Regions from separate parts of the Dehalobacter sp. MCB1 genome, predicted to be linked through region 2. Evidence: riboswitches for the same ligand, from Rfam matches in the RefSeq annotation. Region 2 holds a riboswitch; each other region holds the start of a gene.
What was found. Region 2 has a riboswitch for cyclic di-GMP ahead of A7K50_RS02575 (ArsB/NhaD family transporter). Riboswitches for the same ligand answer to the same signal wherever they lie in the genome.
Positions count from the first base shown of each region.

Region 1: it holds a riboswitch for cyclic di-GMP, as region 2 does, so the genes downstream of both, nhaB (sodium/proton antiporter NhaB) here and A7K50_RS02575 (ArsB/NhaD family transporter) in region 2, are expected to answer to the same signal.
Region 3: it holds a riboswitch for cyclic di-GMP, as region 2 does, so the genes downstream of both, A7K50_RS13570 (sigma-70 family RNA polymerase sigma factor) here and A7K50_RS02575 (ArsB/NhaD family transporter) in region 2, are expected to answer to the same signal.

Region 1 is NZ_LXPC01000001.1:158,202-162,482, reverse strand. Features, by position in the region: gene A7K50_RS00760 (DUF3102 domain-containing protein) at 1-609, opposite strand, end outside; gene nhaB (sodium/proton antiporter NhaB) at 786-2,291, opposite strand; cyclic di-GMP riboswitch class I at 2,378-2,469, opposite strand; gene ablB (putative beta-lysine N-acetyltransferase) at 2,667-3,515, opposite strand; gene ablA (lysine 2,3-aminomutase) at 3,490-4,281, opposite strand, start outside.
Region 2 is NZ_LXPC01000004.1:75,644-79,924, reverse strand. Features, by position in the region: gene A7K50_RS02580 (NADH-dependent [FeFe] hydrogenase, group A6) at 1-1,056, shown strand, start outside; gene A7K50_RS02575 (ArsB/NhaD family transporter) at 1,053-2,327, opposite strand; cyclic di-GMP riboswitch class I at 2,456-2,576, opposite strand; gene A7K50_RS02565 (protein-glutamate O-methyltransferase CheR) at 2,751-3,545, opposite strand; gene A7K50_RS02560 (YaaR family protein) at 3,622-4,062, opposite strand; gene A7K50_RS02555 (M20/M25/M40 family metallo-hydrolase) at 4,092-4,281, shown strand, end outside.
Region 3 is NZ_LXPC01000018.1:94,604-98,884, reverse strand. Features, by position in the region: gene A7K50_RS13585 (Fic family protein) at 222-1,364, shown strand; gene A7K50_RS13580 (hypothetical protein) at 1,433-1,615, opposite strand; gene A7K50_RS13570 (sigma-70 family RNA polymerase sigma factor) at 2,231-2,638, opposite strand; cyclic di-GMP riboswitch class I at 3,059-3,148, opposite strand; gene A7K50_RS13560 (TetR/AcrR family transcriptional regulator) at 4,020-4,281, opposite strand, start outside.

The sequences.
Region 1 (4,281 bases), on a different contig from region 2:
ATTCAGCTGCCTGGCCGTTTTAGCGAGTTCTTCTTTGGACGTTTTGACGTTCTCCAATTGGACCTTTAGATTGGCGAGTTCCGCAGTCAGCCCGGTGATGATACCGCTTTGGTCTTCCACTGTTTTCTGGAGATCCGTGTTCTCCTGCAGGGCCAGGTCTTTTTCCTGTAAGGCTTGGTCTTTTTCTTGCCTGGCTTGTGTCCGTTCCTTGACCGCTTGCCTGAGTTCCTGATTGGTCATGCCTTCGATATCCAGATCGACGATGAATTGCGCTCGTTCCTCCTTTGGGATACCTAAAAGAAGCACCGCCTGACTGTAGTTTAAATTCGGATTCGAATCCGAATTTGAGGAGGTAAGCTGTCCTGCTCCGTACTCTGTGAAGATACGCATCAGTTTATTGGCTCTGCTCTGGGAGAAATCGACCGACTCCTCCAGCCACTTGCCCCATTCTCCATGCTTAAGCAGGGCCTTGGCTTCCGTCAGCCGCCTGCCAATCTCGACAGCGGCGGCAAGGTAGATCCTCTCAGTCTGGTATTTGATCATATTAATTTCAGCCGCGATGACATGCGGCGTGCGTCCGTTGATGATATCGGTTACTGGATCAGTCATGATATCCACACTCCTTGGGGCTAACTTCACTCGTAGGATATGTGGCCAGGCTTAAAAGTGTGACAACCTCAGTATTAACAACGGACAATCTTTCTCATCGTATATAAGGTCACCGAAAGTCGAGATACTAAAAGATCAGTAATGCTTAAACCCTTGTAATCTGATATTCTCAAGTGTTATAACAGGTACATTGTTGCCAGTAAACCTGTTGCAGTCATAACGACGGCGTATGGCAGAGCCAGTTTTACCATCTCAGCGTAAGACAGGCGAATCAGCGGTGCTAGAGCAGAAGTCAAGAGGAACAGAAACGCCGCCTGACCGTTTGGTGTGGCAACGGAAGGGATATTTGTACCCATGTTGATGGCAACTGCCAGCTTGTTGTACTGCTCCACCGCAATGGCCCCGGCTTCAAACGCTTGCTGTGTTTCAGTCATATATACCGTAGCCACAAAAACATTGTCACTGATTGCCGAAAGGACACCGTTGGCCGCAAAGAAAGCCACAAGCTGGTTCTGCCCTTCCATGTTCAGCACCCATTGAATAATCGGCGTAAACAAATGCTGGTCATGAATAACCGCAACGACAGCAAAAAATACAACCAGCAGCGCAGTAAACGGCAATGCTTCTTCAAACGCATGACCGATGCGCTTTTCTTCAGTAACCCCGTTGAAAGCAGTAAGCAGGATAATAATCATCAGACCAATAATACCTACTTCCGCCAGGTGTAGTGCCAGGGAGAAGATCAGCAGAACGCCGCACAAAGCCATTACAATCAGGCGCACACGTCCGCGCATATTCCTGGCAGCATCTTTGGCTTTTACATCATCTTCCATAACCTTTCTCACAGATTCCGGAAGCTGGTAGCCGTACCCCCAGAACTTAGTAACTTCAAGGATAATGGTGGTCAGAAGACCAACGATCAATACCGAGATAGACACAGGGGCACATTGTATAAAGAAATCTACGAAGTCCCATTGCATAATGGAGCCAATCAACAGGTTCTGCGGTTCACCAACCAGTGTTATTGCTCCGCCCAGCGCAGTGCCCACAGCACCATGCATCATAAGATTACGCAGAAAACCACGAAACTCGTCCAGGTCTTCATGAAGTTTGTCATCAACACTATGGTCGTGATTAATGTCATACGTTTCGTATACTTTTTCGCTGGAAGCAAACTTGTGGAAGATGCTATAGAAACCATAGGCCACGGCGATAATCACTGCCGTTACGGTCAGCGCGTCCAAAAACGCAGAAAGAACCGCACCCAGTACAGCGAACAGGAATGAAAGCGCGACTTTAGAGTGTACTTTAGTAAGGAGCTTGGAAAACAGGTACACAAGACCTTCTTTCATAAAATAGATCCCGGCAACCATGAACATCAGAAGAAGAATAACCGGCAGGTTCATTTCAACCTCGTGATAGACCATATGAGGGTTAGTAAGTCCGAGCACAACGGCTTCGATCGCCAGAAGCCCACCGGCAGGAAGCGGATAACATTTTAACGCCATTGCCAGGGTAAAAATAAATTCGACAATCAACACCCACCCGGTAACGTACATACCGGCGGTAACCATCAAAATAGGGTTCAACACCAGAAAAGCAAGAATTGTTCTTTTGTACCAGTCCGGAGCGTGACCCAGAAAATTTGCTCTGAATGCTTGTCTGATGCCCATTTGTTTCATATGTACTATCCTCCCAAGTGAAAATTAAAGATATAAAAAAGAGAGTACTCCAAAACGGAACTACTCCCCCCCAAGAAGTTCATATTACTTGCAGCCTGGCAATCATAGCAACTTACAAGCAGCCTTAGACCCATAGCTTTAGCGTCCTTCACTTTCACGAAGTTTGCACCAACCTGTACAACTATATATTGTTATTTTTGCTTAAGTTTTTATATTATAACAAAAAATTATTCTTTTGAATACCCTGAATATATCCACTTTATGCTGAATTGTCCAGGTATTTACCTTAAGTATTTGTTTTTTAATATAATCCTTTAGCAAATCAGGCTATCTCTCAAAAATCTTCTTCCCCTTGACTTACAAAATAGTATTTTACTATTTTAAAGTTTTTACCCAAATATTCATATCTTCAAAACCCCCGCAAATATGGCAGTTGTTGATTAGTCTACCCCGATACATATACCCCAGCTTGCTTAAAGACCTGTTGATCCCAAGATTGTTAGCTCTTGAAAGGCTATATGCTGTAGCAAAGCCATTACGTTTCAAGTGTGTTTCCAGTTGGAATATCAATTCGCTTAATATATTTCTGCCTCTATACTTTGGATAAGTGGCGCAATCAGTTATTTCAGCATTCATGTTCTCTTTGTCTAGAACCACCGAAGCAATACTAATAATTTTCCCTTCCTCTTCCGCCACCATAAACAAGACATCATCCCGCATGACTTCTTGAAGATACTCTCTGCTAAAAATAGGAGTTGGATAGGTTTCAAATACCGTTTGAAAAAGCTGAACCATCTGGGGAATATCGTCCGGCACGGCCTGCCTTATCGTATAGTTTTTATTCTTAGTCAGCTCAAATTTATTGGTATTCTTAACACAATAATCGATAATTCTGTTTTCTTTCTCCTCATAGAGTGAATTTTTGCGCTTTGTATCAAGAAAAAGGGATATACAAGTTGCATCCTCTCCCTGAAAAAAACCGTCGATACCCCCCTCTGCTACAAACCCACATTCCTTAAAGATACTAAGATCTTGTTTATAACAATTCGCAATAATCTTACCCAGATTTTCTTTTTTGGAATAATCAATTATCTCTTTGATTATTAACTCTGACAAAAGAGAATGACTCAATATTTTAAGCCTTTTATTGCGATAATCCACGTACATGTCCACACCCGAAAAGTTAGTATATAAATTTTTACATTCGTCTTGATCTATATTCATGGAAGTCCTCCCTCTTATTGAGTCTTACGTTTCTACTTGGAATCAAGCACACTTGTTCATCTCTATATAACTTTTCTAATCCCCGGTATTCTTTATTCTTGAATTTACTGCACGTGCCGCATTTTCGGCACTGGTGCGTTTTATCCCGAGGCTCGCTATACGTGCAAATTACACCTTCATAATTTCTAAGAATGATCTTTTCAGGGGAATATGAAATCAAGTATTGTGGATTGACCGGGATCTTCCCCCCGCCTCCAGGCGCATCCACAACAAACTGTGGAATAGCTAGACCCGAGGTATGTCCACGCAGCATTTCTATGATTTCAATCCCTACAGAAACCGGAGTTCTGAAATGCTCTATTCCTTCTGAAAGGTCGCACTGATAAAGGTAATATGGTCTGATTCTGGAGCTTACCAGTTTTTGAACCAAATCACGCATTATATAGGGGCAATCATTAATGCCTTTTAAAAGTACAGACTGGTTGCCCAGAGGAATTCCGGCATCCGCCAATTTCTCACATGCCATGCGAGCCTCAACTGTCAGTTCCTTGGGGTGGTTAAAGTGAGTATTCAGCCAAATTGGATGATATTTTTTCAGCATTTCGCAGAGCGTATCGGTAATTCTCTGAGGCATGACAACTGGTGTTCTTGTGCCTATCCGTATTATTTCCACATGTTTGATTTCTCGTATTGATCTTATGATTGCTTCCAGCCTTTCATCAGAGAGGCATAAGGCGTCCCCTCCTGACAAAAGTACATCTCTGAC
Region 2 (4,281 bases):
TATGTGATTGTCCAAACTGCTCCTGCTATCCGCGTAGCCATCGGAGAAATATTTGATATGGAACCGGGAACAATTGCAACCGGGCAGCTTGTAACCGCGTTAAAACGTATTGGATTTAACGCAGTTTTCGATACGGATTTTGGAGCGGATCTGACAATTATGGAAGAAGCCTCAGAACTGATCTACCGTCTGCAGAACAATAAAACACTCCCGATGCTTACGAGCTGCTGTCCAGCTTGGGTCAAATTTATTGAGCATCAGTTTCCTGAATTGTTGGAAGTGCCTTCCACCTGCAAGTCGCCGCATATTATGTTCGGTACAATCGTAAAAACTTACTATGCCGAGAAGAATGGCATTGACCCGGACAATATCGTAATGGTCTCCGTCATGCCCTGTATTGCCAAGAAAGCTGAGGCCAAGCGTCCGGAACTGACCAAGGATGAGCATAATAACGTCGATATTGTCGTTACGACTCGGGAACTTGGCCTGATGATCAAAGAAGCCGGTCTCGATTTTATCAATCTGCCTTCGAGTGAATACGACAAACCATTGGGTGAGACCACAGGCGCCTCAGTGATCTTCGGAACCAGCGGCGGGGTTATCGAAGCTGCACTCAGGACAGCTTATGCGTGGCTGACCGGTGAAGAATTACAGAAAGTTGAGTTGGAGCAGCTCCGAGGAGACACAGGATTGCGAAAGGCCACAGTGCAAATTGGCGATAAGACGCTACGGATAGGCATCGCCAGCGGGCTCGGAAACGCCCGGACCCTACTCGAAGAAATCAGGGACGGCAAGGATCAATATGAAGCCATTGAAATTATGGCTTGTCCCGGAGGTTGTGTTGCTGGAGGCGGGCAGCCTTACCATCACGGCAATTTTGAAATTGTTCGAAAGCGTCAGGAAGCCATCTATCAAGAAGACAAAAATAAAAAGATCAGAAAATCTCATGAGAATTCAGAAATCCAGAAACTATATCAGGAATATCTGGGCCAGCCTTTCAACGACATGGCCCATAGACTGCTTCATACTCACTTTGAAGAACGGGAAAGAATTTAATAGTATCGCAGCAAAATATACGCCGAGGCGATCACAATGGATAGAAGCATGAATGGAAACCCGATCAGGAAATACTTTTTGTAACTGATTGGATAGCCGTTTTTTTCGGCAATCCCCGAAACAATGACGTTGGCCGAGGCGCCGACAATTGTACCGTTTCCGCCCAGGCAGGCGCCCAGAGCCAAAGACCACCAGAGCGGCTGGAGCTGTTCCGGGGTCAGCCCACCGAGGACCCCGATTTTTTGAATCAACGGAATCATGGTGGCCACGAACGGAATATTATCGACGAAAGCCGAAAAAATAGCGGAAAGCCAGACGATCAGCATCGCCATGACGACCGGCACACCGCCGGTAAGCCCCAGGCTCCATTCAGCAATCTTGTCCAGGACGCCGACTTCGACCAATCCTCCGACTAAAACGAATAATCCAGTAAAGAAGAAGATCGTTGGCCATTCAATCGCTAGAAATACCTCTTCCGGTTCCTCGCGGCTCAGTACCATGAGCAGCATGCCTCCGGCCAGCGCAATCGTAGCGGTCTCAACATGGATGACGGCGTGCAGCATAAAACCGACAATGGTCAGAGCAAGCACGGCCAGGCTTCTTTTGAGCTGGGCCCAGTCTTTAATATAGTCGTATTCATTTTGCGACAGCAGCAGGGCGATGGATTCCTGATCGGTCTTTAGCTTTTTGCGATAAAGAAAATAAAAGCCCAACAGGGTAACAGCCAAGATTACAATTGTCACAGGTGTCAGGTTCACCATGAAATCCATAAAAGTAAGCTCTGCCGGTCCGGCAATCATAATATTCGGCGGATCACCGATCAGGGTCGCGGTTCCCCCGATGTTACTGGCCAGAATCTGGGTAATCAGAAAAGGCATCGGGTTTAATTTCAAGGTTTCAGCAATCACAATGGAGACCGGAACAATCAGCAAAACAGTCGTCACGTTATCCAGAAAAGCCGATAAAATGGCAGTCAGTATAGCCAAAGAGATCAACAGTCTGATTGGATTGCCTTTGACTTTCTTGGCGACCCAAATAGCCAGAAAACCGAAGACACCGGAACGTCTGGTCAGATCGACAATGATCATCATGCCGATAAGTAAACCCAGCGTATTCCAGTCAATGTGTTCGACAGCAGTTTTCTGCGGGAATACACCTAAAAGAATCAGGAGACAGGCACCGAGGGCCGCGGTGACAGCCCGCGGGATTTTCTCCGTTACGATCAGTGCATAAGTAGCTACAAAAATAACAAGGGTCAGAATCAAGGTCATGAATCGTACACCTCCATCATTAGTGTGGTCAATTTTTATTGGCCTAACCGGTTATAGTACACAAAATAGTTGAAATAAAAAAGAGCAGATCCGTAAAAGGAACTGCTCTCCCCTGAGAAGTTCAAAATCCTTGTAGTCTGGCAATCCTGTCAGAATATCCTGGAAACGCATTACATGCATTTCGAATCCCCTAATTTAGACCCATGACTTTAGCGTCCTTCACTTTCGTAAAGTTTGCTCCAACACATTAAAAACCATATTGTATTTTTAAGTGAAATCTGAAAATCCTGTCAACCCGATTGTGTCCAGAAAAGTATAGCATCTCTGTTCACACTTTGTAAAGATACCACGGACACGATCGGAGATACGCCTTGGATACCACGAAGCTAAAAATGAAGCTGGGTTGGCAATGCCGGTATCATCTTATACTTTTTGATAAAAAAACGAGGAAACGGATTTAAGACCGTGCTGGCTTTTGCCAAATAAATGCTCTGTACAGCCTGTGAAAAGGATCCCTTCCGTCTTCAGGGAGTCCGCAAATTTTTTATACAGCACATCCTTTGCTTCATCGGTAAAATAGATCACGACATTGCGACAAGCAATCAGATCAAAGCCCCGGTCAAACCTATCGGTAAGCAGGTTCTGCGTCTTGAAAGTCAGATTCCTGGTGAGCGTGCTTTTAATCTGAAATTTCATATCAGATTTGTTGAAATACTTATCAAGAAGATAGGGGGGAGTGCTGGCAAAATCACGTTCGTCATAAATACCTGACTGGGCCTGCTTTAAGACGTTGACGTCAATATCTGTTCCAAGAATACTGAAGTTTGTTCCCGGAAAATATTCCGCCATAATGATCGCCATGGTGCAGGCTTCCTGGCCTGCTGAACAGCCCGCGCTCCATATTTTTAAGGAAGATCTGGTCTTCAACAAATCGGGGATAATTTTTTCCCGAAAGACATCCCACTGCTTGACATCACGGAAAAACTGTGTGACGTTGATGGTCAGGTGTTTAAAAAAAGCATCGTAAAGGTCAGGTTTAAGATTGAGGTCCTTCAGGAAGTCCGTATAATTTTCCTGGTAGCCCCTTGTGTTCATGAAGTTTAGGATCCGTCTCTTCATCTGGTTTTCTTTATAATAGTTCAAGTCAAGACCGCTGACATTTTGGAAAGCTTTAACGAATCTAGGATAATCCGTAATCATGCCCGTGCCGTTCATCATTCTTTATTGCTCCTTCCGCTAGTACAACGTTTTAATAACTATTCAAAATATTGTAAAGGCCAATTCAATTTTAATATCAGGTGAATAAATCGATAATAAGTCCTTTAATTTCATGGATTTTTTCCAGGATTTTTAACGGTTCAGATTGGGAAGAGAGTACCTGTTCACCCAATTCTTCCAGTGTCTTGTTGATTTTCGTTACCCGGGCCATGACTTTCGGCTGGCCTCGGTAATCCCAAAAAGTTTCCTCTTGCATATTTCTGCTTTTTCCAAAGGTTGATTGAAGAAAACTTTTGACCAGGGTTTTAAATTCCATCAGATTTTCCAAAGATCTGTTCTCGGAGAGCTTTTGTCCCTGCTTTTCAAGACGTTTCAGAAAAAGTTGCATCTCCTGGCTTTGAAGTTGACGGGAATGTGATAGAATATTGCTGAAGCTGCTTTCCTTTTTTTCTGAAGATTGATGAAGATCAATCCCAAAATTATTTTTTGGGGTGGAATTATTAATTTTTAGTGACATGTTACTCCCTCCGTGAAAGGATAAAAAATATGAAATCACGCCGGACTTTTCTAAAAATTGTAGCCGGACTGGCGGCATTTGTTATCCCCTGGACGGTCCTGCCCGGGGCATGGGGGCAGAAACTCGGAAGCCTTCTGGGAATTCCGTCTTCCAGCATTGAGTTTGCTTCGGGTGAAGGTACTGTTTGGGTGCCTTCAATCCAGGCGATTTCCAGAAAAG
Region 3 (4,281 bases), on a different contig from region 2:
ATTCGCCAATCCGATTATCGCACACTTGGCCGAAGATAGCTATACAAAAGCGAGAATTCCGATGAAATAAAGGCGAATTTTTCTCCCTCCATATTTCTCGTTATTATAATTTGATGAAATAATGAGCATAATATAAACGGATATATTTCACCAACTCTTGATTAGAGGAAATAAAAGAGTTATAATATGTACAGTTATTTCACTTAAAGGAGTGAGCTAAGATGGAGAAAAGATCCGGAACTCTTAAAAACAATTTGTCCGGGGATATGGCATATAAATCCTTTGTGCCTGCGGCCTTGCCACCCGTCCCAACGATCACGCTGGATAATGAGGCGGTTGAACTGCTCGTAAAGGCCAATAATCAAATCACTCTGTTAGCCGGCATCGCCATGAGAATTCCCAATGTGGATTTGTTCGTCACTATGTATGTTCGGAAGGAAGCATTGTTGTCCTCACAGATAGAGGGCACACAGGCAACGCTTGATGATGTCCTGAACCCAATGCTCGATGAAAACGTCAATCGCAATGTCGCGGATGTCATCAATTATATCAAGGCGACCGAGTTTGCGATCAAAAGGCTGAAGGAGCTGCCGCTGTGCAATCGACTCCTGAAGGAGACGCATGCGGTTTTAATGCAGGGCGTAAGGGGGCAGGAAAAAAGTCCTGGCGAATTTCGTACATCGCAGAATTGGATTGGCGGCATAGGGAGTACATTAAGCAACGCCAGGTATATCCCGCCCTCGCCCGATGATATGCAGGACGCCATGTCGGACTTGGAGAAATATCTCAATGCTGACGACGACCTCGACACTCTGATTCGTGCGGGGCTGATCCATTATCAGTTTGAAACGATCCATCCGTTCTTGGATGGCAACGGCAGAGTGGGCAGGCTGCTGATCACCTTGTTTTTGATGGAGAAAGGGGTTTTGACCACACCGGCACTCTACATCTCGTATTTTCTCAAAAAGAACAGGATCGAATATTACGACCGCATGACCGAGGTGCGCAATAAGGGCAATTATGAGCAATGGATCAAGTTCTTTTTACAGGCGATACACGAGTCCGCGTTGGATGCGGTGACGACGATTGACCGGCTGGTAGAACTGCACGATAAGAGTATTGCTCAGATCGGTGCGCCGGACAGAACAACGCAGACCGTCTTGAAGGTCTTCCGCTATCTCGAAACAAGTCCGATCATCGAAATCAAGAAGACCGCGGAAGCGCTCGGTTTGTCCTATAACGCTGTTTCAAGAGCCGTGACCGTTCTCATGGAAAAGGGCATTTTGATACAAACAGACAAAGCCAGCCGGACGCGAATCTTTGCTTACAGCGCCTATTTGGATATTCTGCGCAAAGACACTTAATCAAGCGGGGCAAAGCAAAAAGCGGTCGCAGTATTCATTACTGTGGCCGCTTTTTATGGAGCGCGCCATTAAGCCATCGTCTCCAGAGAATGCGGGATGTTTTTCCGAATATAGGAGTCAATCAGCGCATTTTTTACGATATTCGCAATATGCGGATTGTACTCATCAGCAAAGCTGATCGTTACTGGATGTCCGCTGACGGATATGGTGACTACTTTGCTCTTTCCGGTATCCTTTACTGCGTTCATCATAAGTAAATCCTCCTTATGTTTGTAGATGTTTTAATGGCACAAACATAAGGGCCGCCCTGTAATGAAGTTAGGCGCATGACGCACCTGCTTTTGGGCGACCCTCATGGCTTCTGACATTAAGTCTTTGTTTTTTCTGCTTATGGCTCTATTTGACACTACTTCCCGAGCCTTGGGCGACGGCCTGAACTGCGGCCGGCTAAGCCGCATCATGGGAATCTCACCCCCGCCAGGATCTCTGCCGGCTGCCCTCATTGCGTGATCCCCCGGTCAAGGGGGGCTGTGACTGGGCAGAAGTATCATTATAGGCTGACGGGATCATTGCGAAACAGCTTGCCATCGGCTGTTTTCCGGACGGATGGGTACCGCTTTGCACCTTATTTGGCCGTCTTTGATAAAAGAAACAGGAATGAATGAACAAAAAATTGTGGCTTCGTGTTTCATCTGTCCTTTTACAGGTGGTCTTGGCGCATCCTCCGGGGTCGCTTTCCCTTTTTGGGTCCGTCAGCTAACGTATTCAGGTCATCGGATATTCAATTTTCAAAGAACCCTTGAGGGGAAGAAAAAAGATCCCCTCACTTCTATAAGGAAGAAATGAGGGGATTGAGCGGATTTTTTTTACTTTTCCATAAGTTCTTTTAGTTTGCCAAAGATACGGTGCTTCCGGTCATTGATGGTTTTCTGCGGTATTCCGGTTTCTGCCGCAAGCTCCCGCTCACTCTTTTTCTTATAAAAGAACTCATAAATGAGCTTCTGCTCGTCCTTCGGCAAAGAAGATAACGCTTTGTGTAGCTTAGCCTGGGTTTCCTTTTGGATGACCATGTCCTCCGGAGATGGCGAAGTACACATATAAGCGGGGTTTACGCCATCTTCCTTTAATTTTTCCAAGGAAAGCTCATGCTTCTTTGCCTTTCTGGTGATATTCCGGGCATATTCGTATTCCTTGTAGTACGCTTTATATACTTTTCGAGTCACTGGGACTCGTTTACCTTTTACAATAATGGTGTATTCTTTTTGCTCAGACATGATATAGTCCTCCATTTTTTCGAATTTTAGAAATCGAAAAATGGAGAGCGGAGGAGAGCGGCAACGGGGACGGTCAGTATCTACTGTGTAAATCCGTATAACCAAAAGATTGGTAGAAACTGGTCGAAATAGGAAGAAAAAAGTCGAAAGAAAAAACCCAGCAATTTGCACAGTGCAAATCACCAGGTTTTTACTTTTGTATGAAATTATAAGGAAACATGAATATGTACGAAATCCTTCGTCTTTATTTCAGTCTCCTATGGGATTGGTTACAATACATGTCCGATACCCCTTTCGCTCATAGCAAATGGCGAAAGTCGGGGGCCTAAATAGCCATTACAAAAAACATCCATCAAAAGTTGCAAATGGATCATCAGCACAAAAGCCTGCCCAAAAAAGGGCAGGCTTCCGCATGCAACACTTGGCAACCAGGCTATCATAACGCTTTTAAGCGTCGTAGACCCTTTGGCTTTGCGTCCCCGCCTTTCGGCGGGTTTGCCCTTAACATAAGATTATTCATTTTTGATTTATGTTCAAGCGGCTGCGATACTCACACCTCCAAAGAATTCACAGCCTTATTCAACGCAGCATAAAGACGTTTTTTTGTTATAAACACTGGCAGGCTTATTGTTTTGGCAATTCGTTTAAGAGAAAATCTCTGCCAGCAGAAAAGCAATAAAATATATCTTTCTTTCGGACTAAGCCTATAGAGCTTGTCCAACTGCTTTTTTCTTTCGTTATCCAAGCTATTTATACCTTTGGTTGTTCTTAGAAGTGCCGCTTGTACCTATGTTCTCGCCAGTATTTTGTGGCTTTGAAAATGTATTCACGAAGCACCAGTATAGCAAAAACAGCTACTACTTGCATAAACAGGACGTTAAATCCATGCTGAAACAATGGCTTTTTGTTACCATCGTGCAGCGTTCCATGTTGCATCTACGCCATAGCTAACCAGATATGAACCTATTTGCTATAAGGTTGATGGTTATAATTATCCTATTATCACTTTAAGAATACTGGAAATATTATAGAAAAGTTATAGTTTAGTTATAGAAAAGTTATAGGGAAATCGCAAAAACGACAAAAAAGGATGTCGTTCCGATCAGAACGACATCCTTATCTACATCATTTTATTCTGAATATACTGCGGTATAAAGCTTCCCGTACAAGAAGATGATGAGGATTACGCTAAAAAGATGAATATTGCTTTACTATTCAGTTTAGTTCCACCGCTTTGCTATGAAAACAGAACGAAGGAGACCGTCCCAAGGTAACTGCCTCCGTTCAATTATTTTATAGAAGATATCCGCGCATGGATGTAAAAACAATGGCGAAAAGCCGCTTGGAAGACTTTTCGCCATTGTTTAATTATGCCGCTTCTTTATCTAAAAATCGCATATAATCCATTAAAAGTCAATGAACCTGCAAAAGCAGACACTTCTTCCAGTGAATACGTCCGATCAGAATTGAACCATTCTCTATATATGGATAGGATACCGGATACTGCGAACTCAATTGCATATGGCAGCATTTTTTTATTATTTATTTCGGGTCCCACAAGTTCGATAATCCTATTTTTCAGTATATGTTTTATTTTCTCCAGTAACCTGCTGTCAGACGTGGATTGAAGGAAATATTTATAG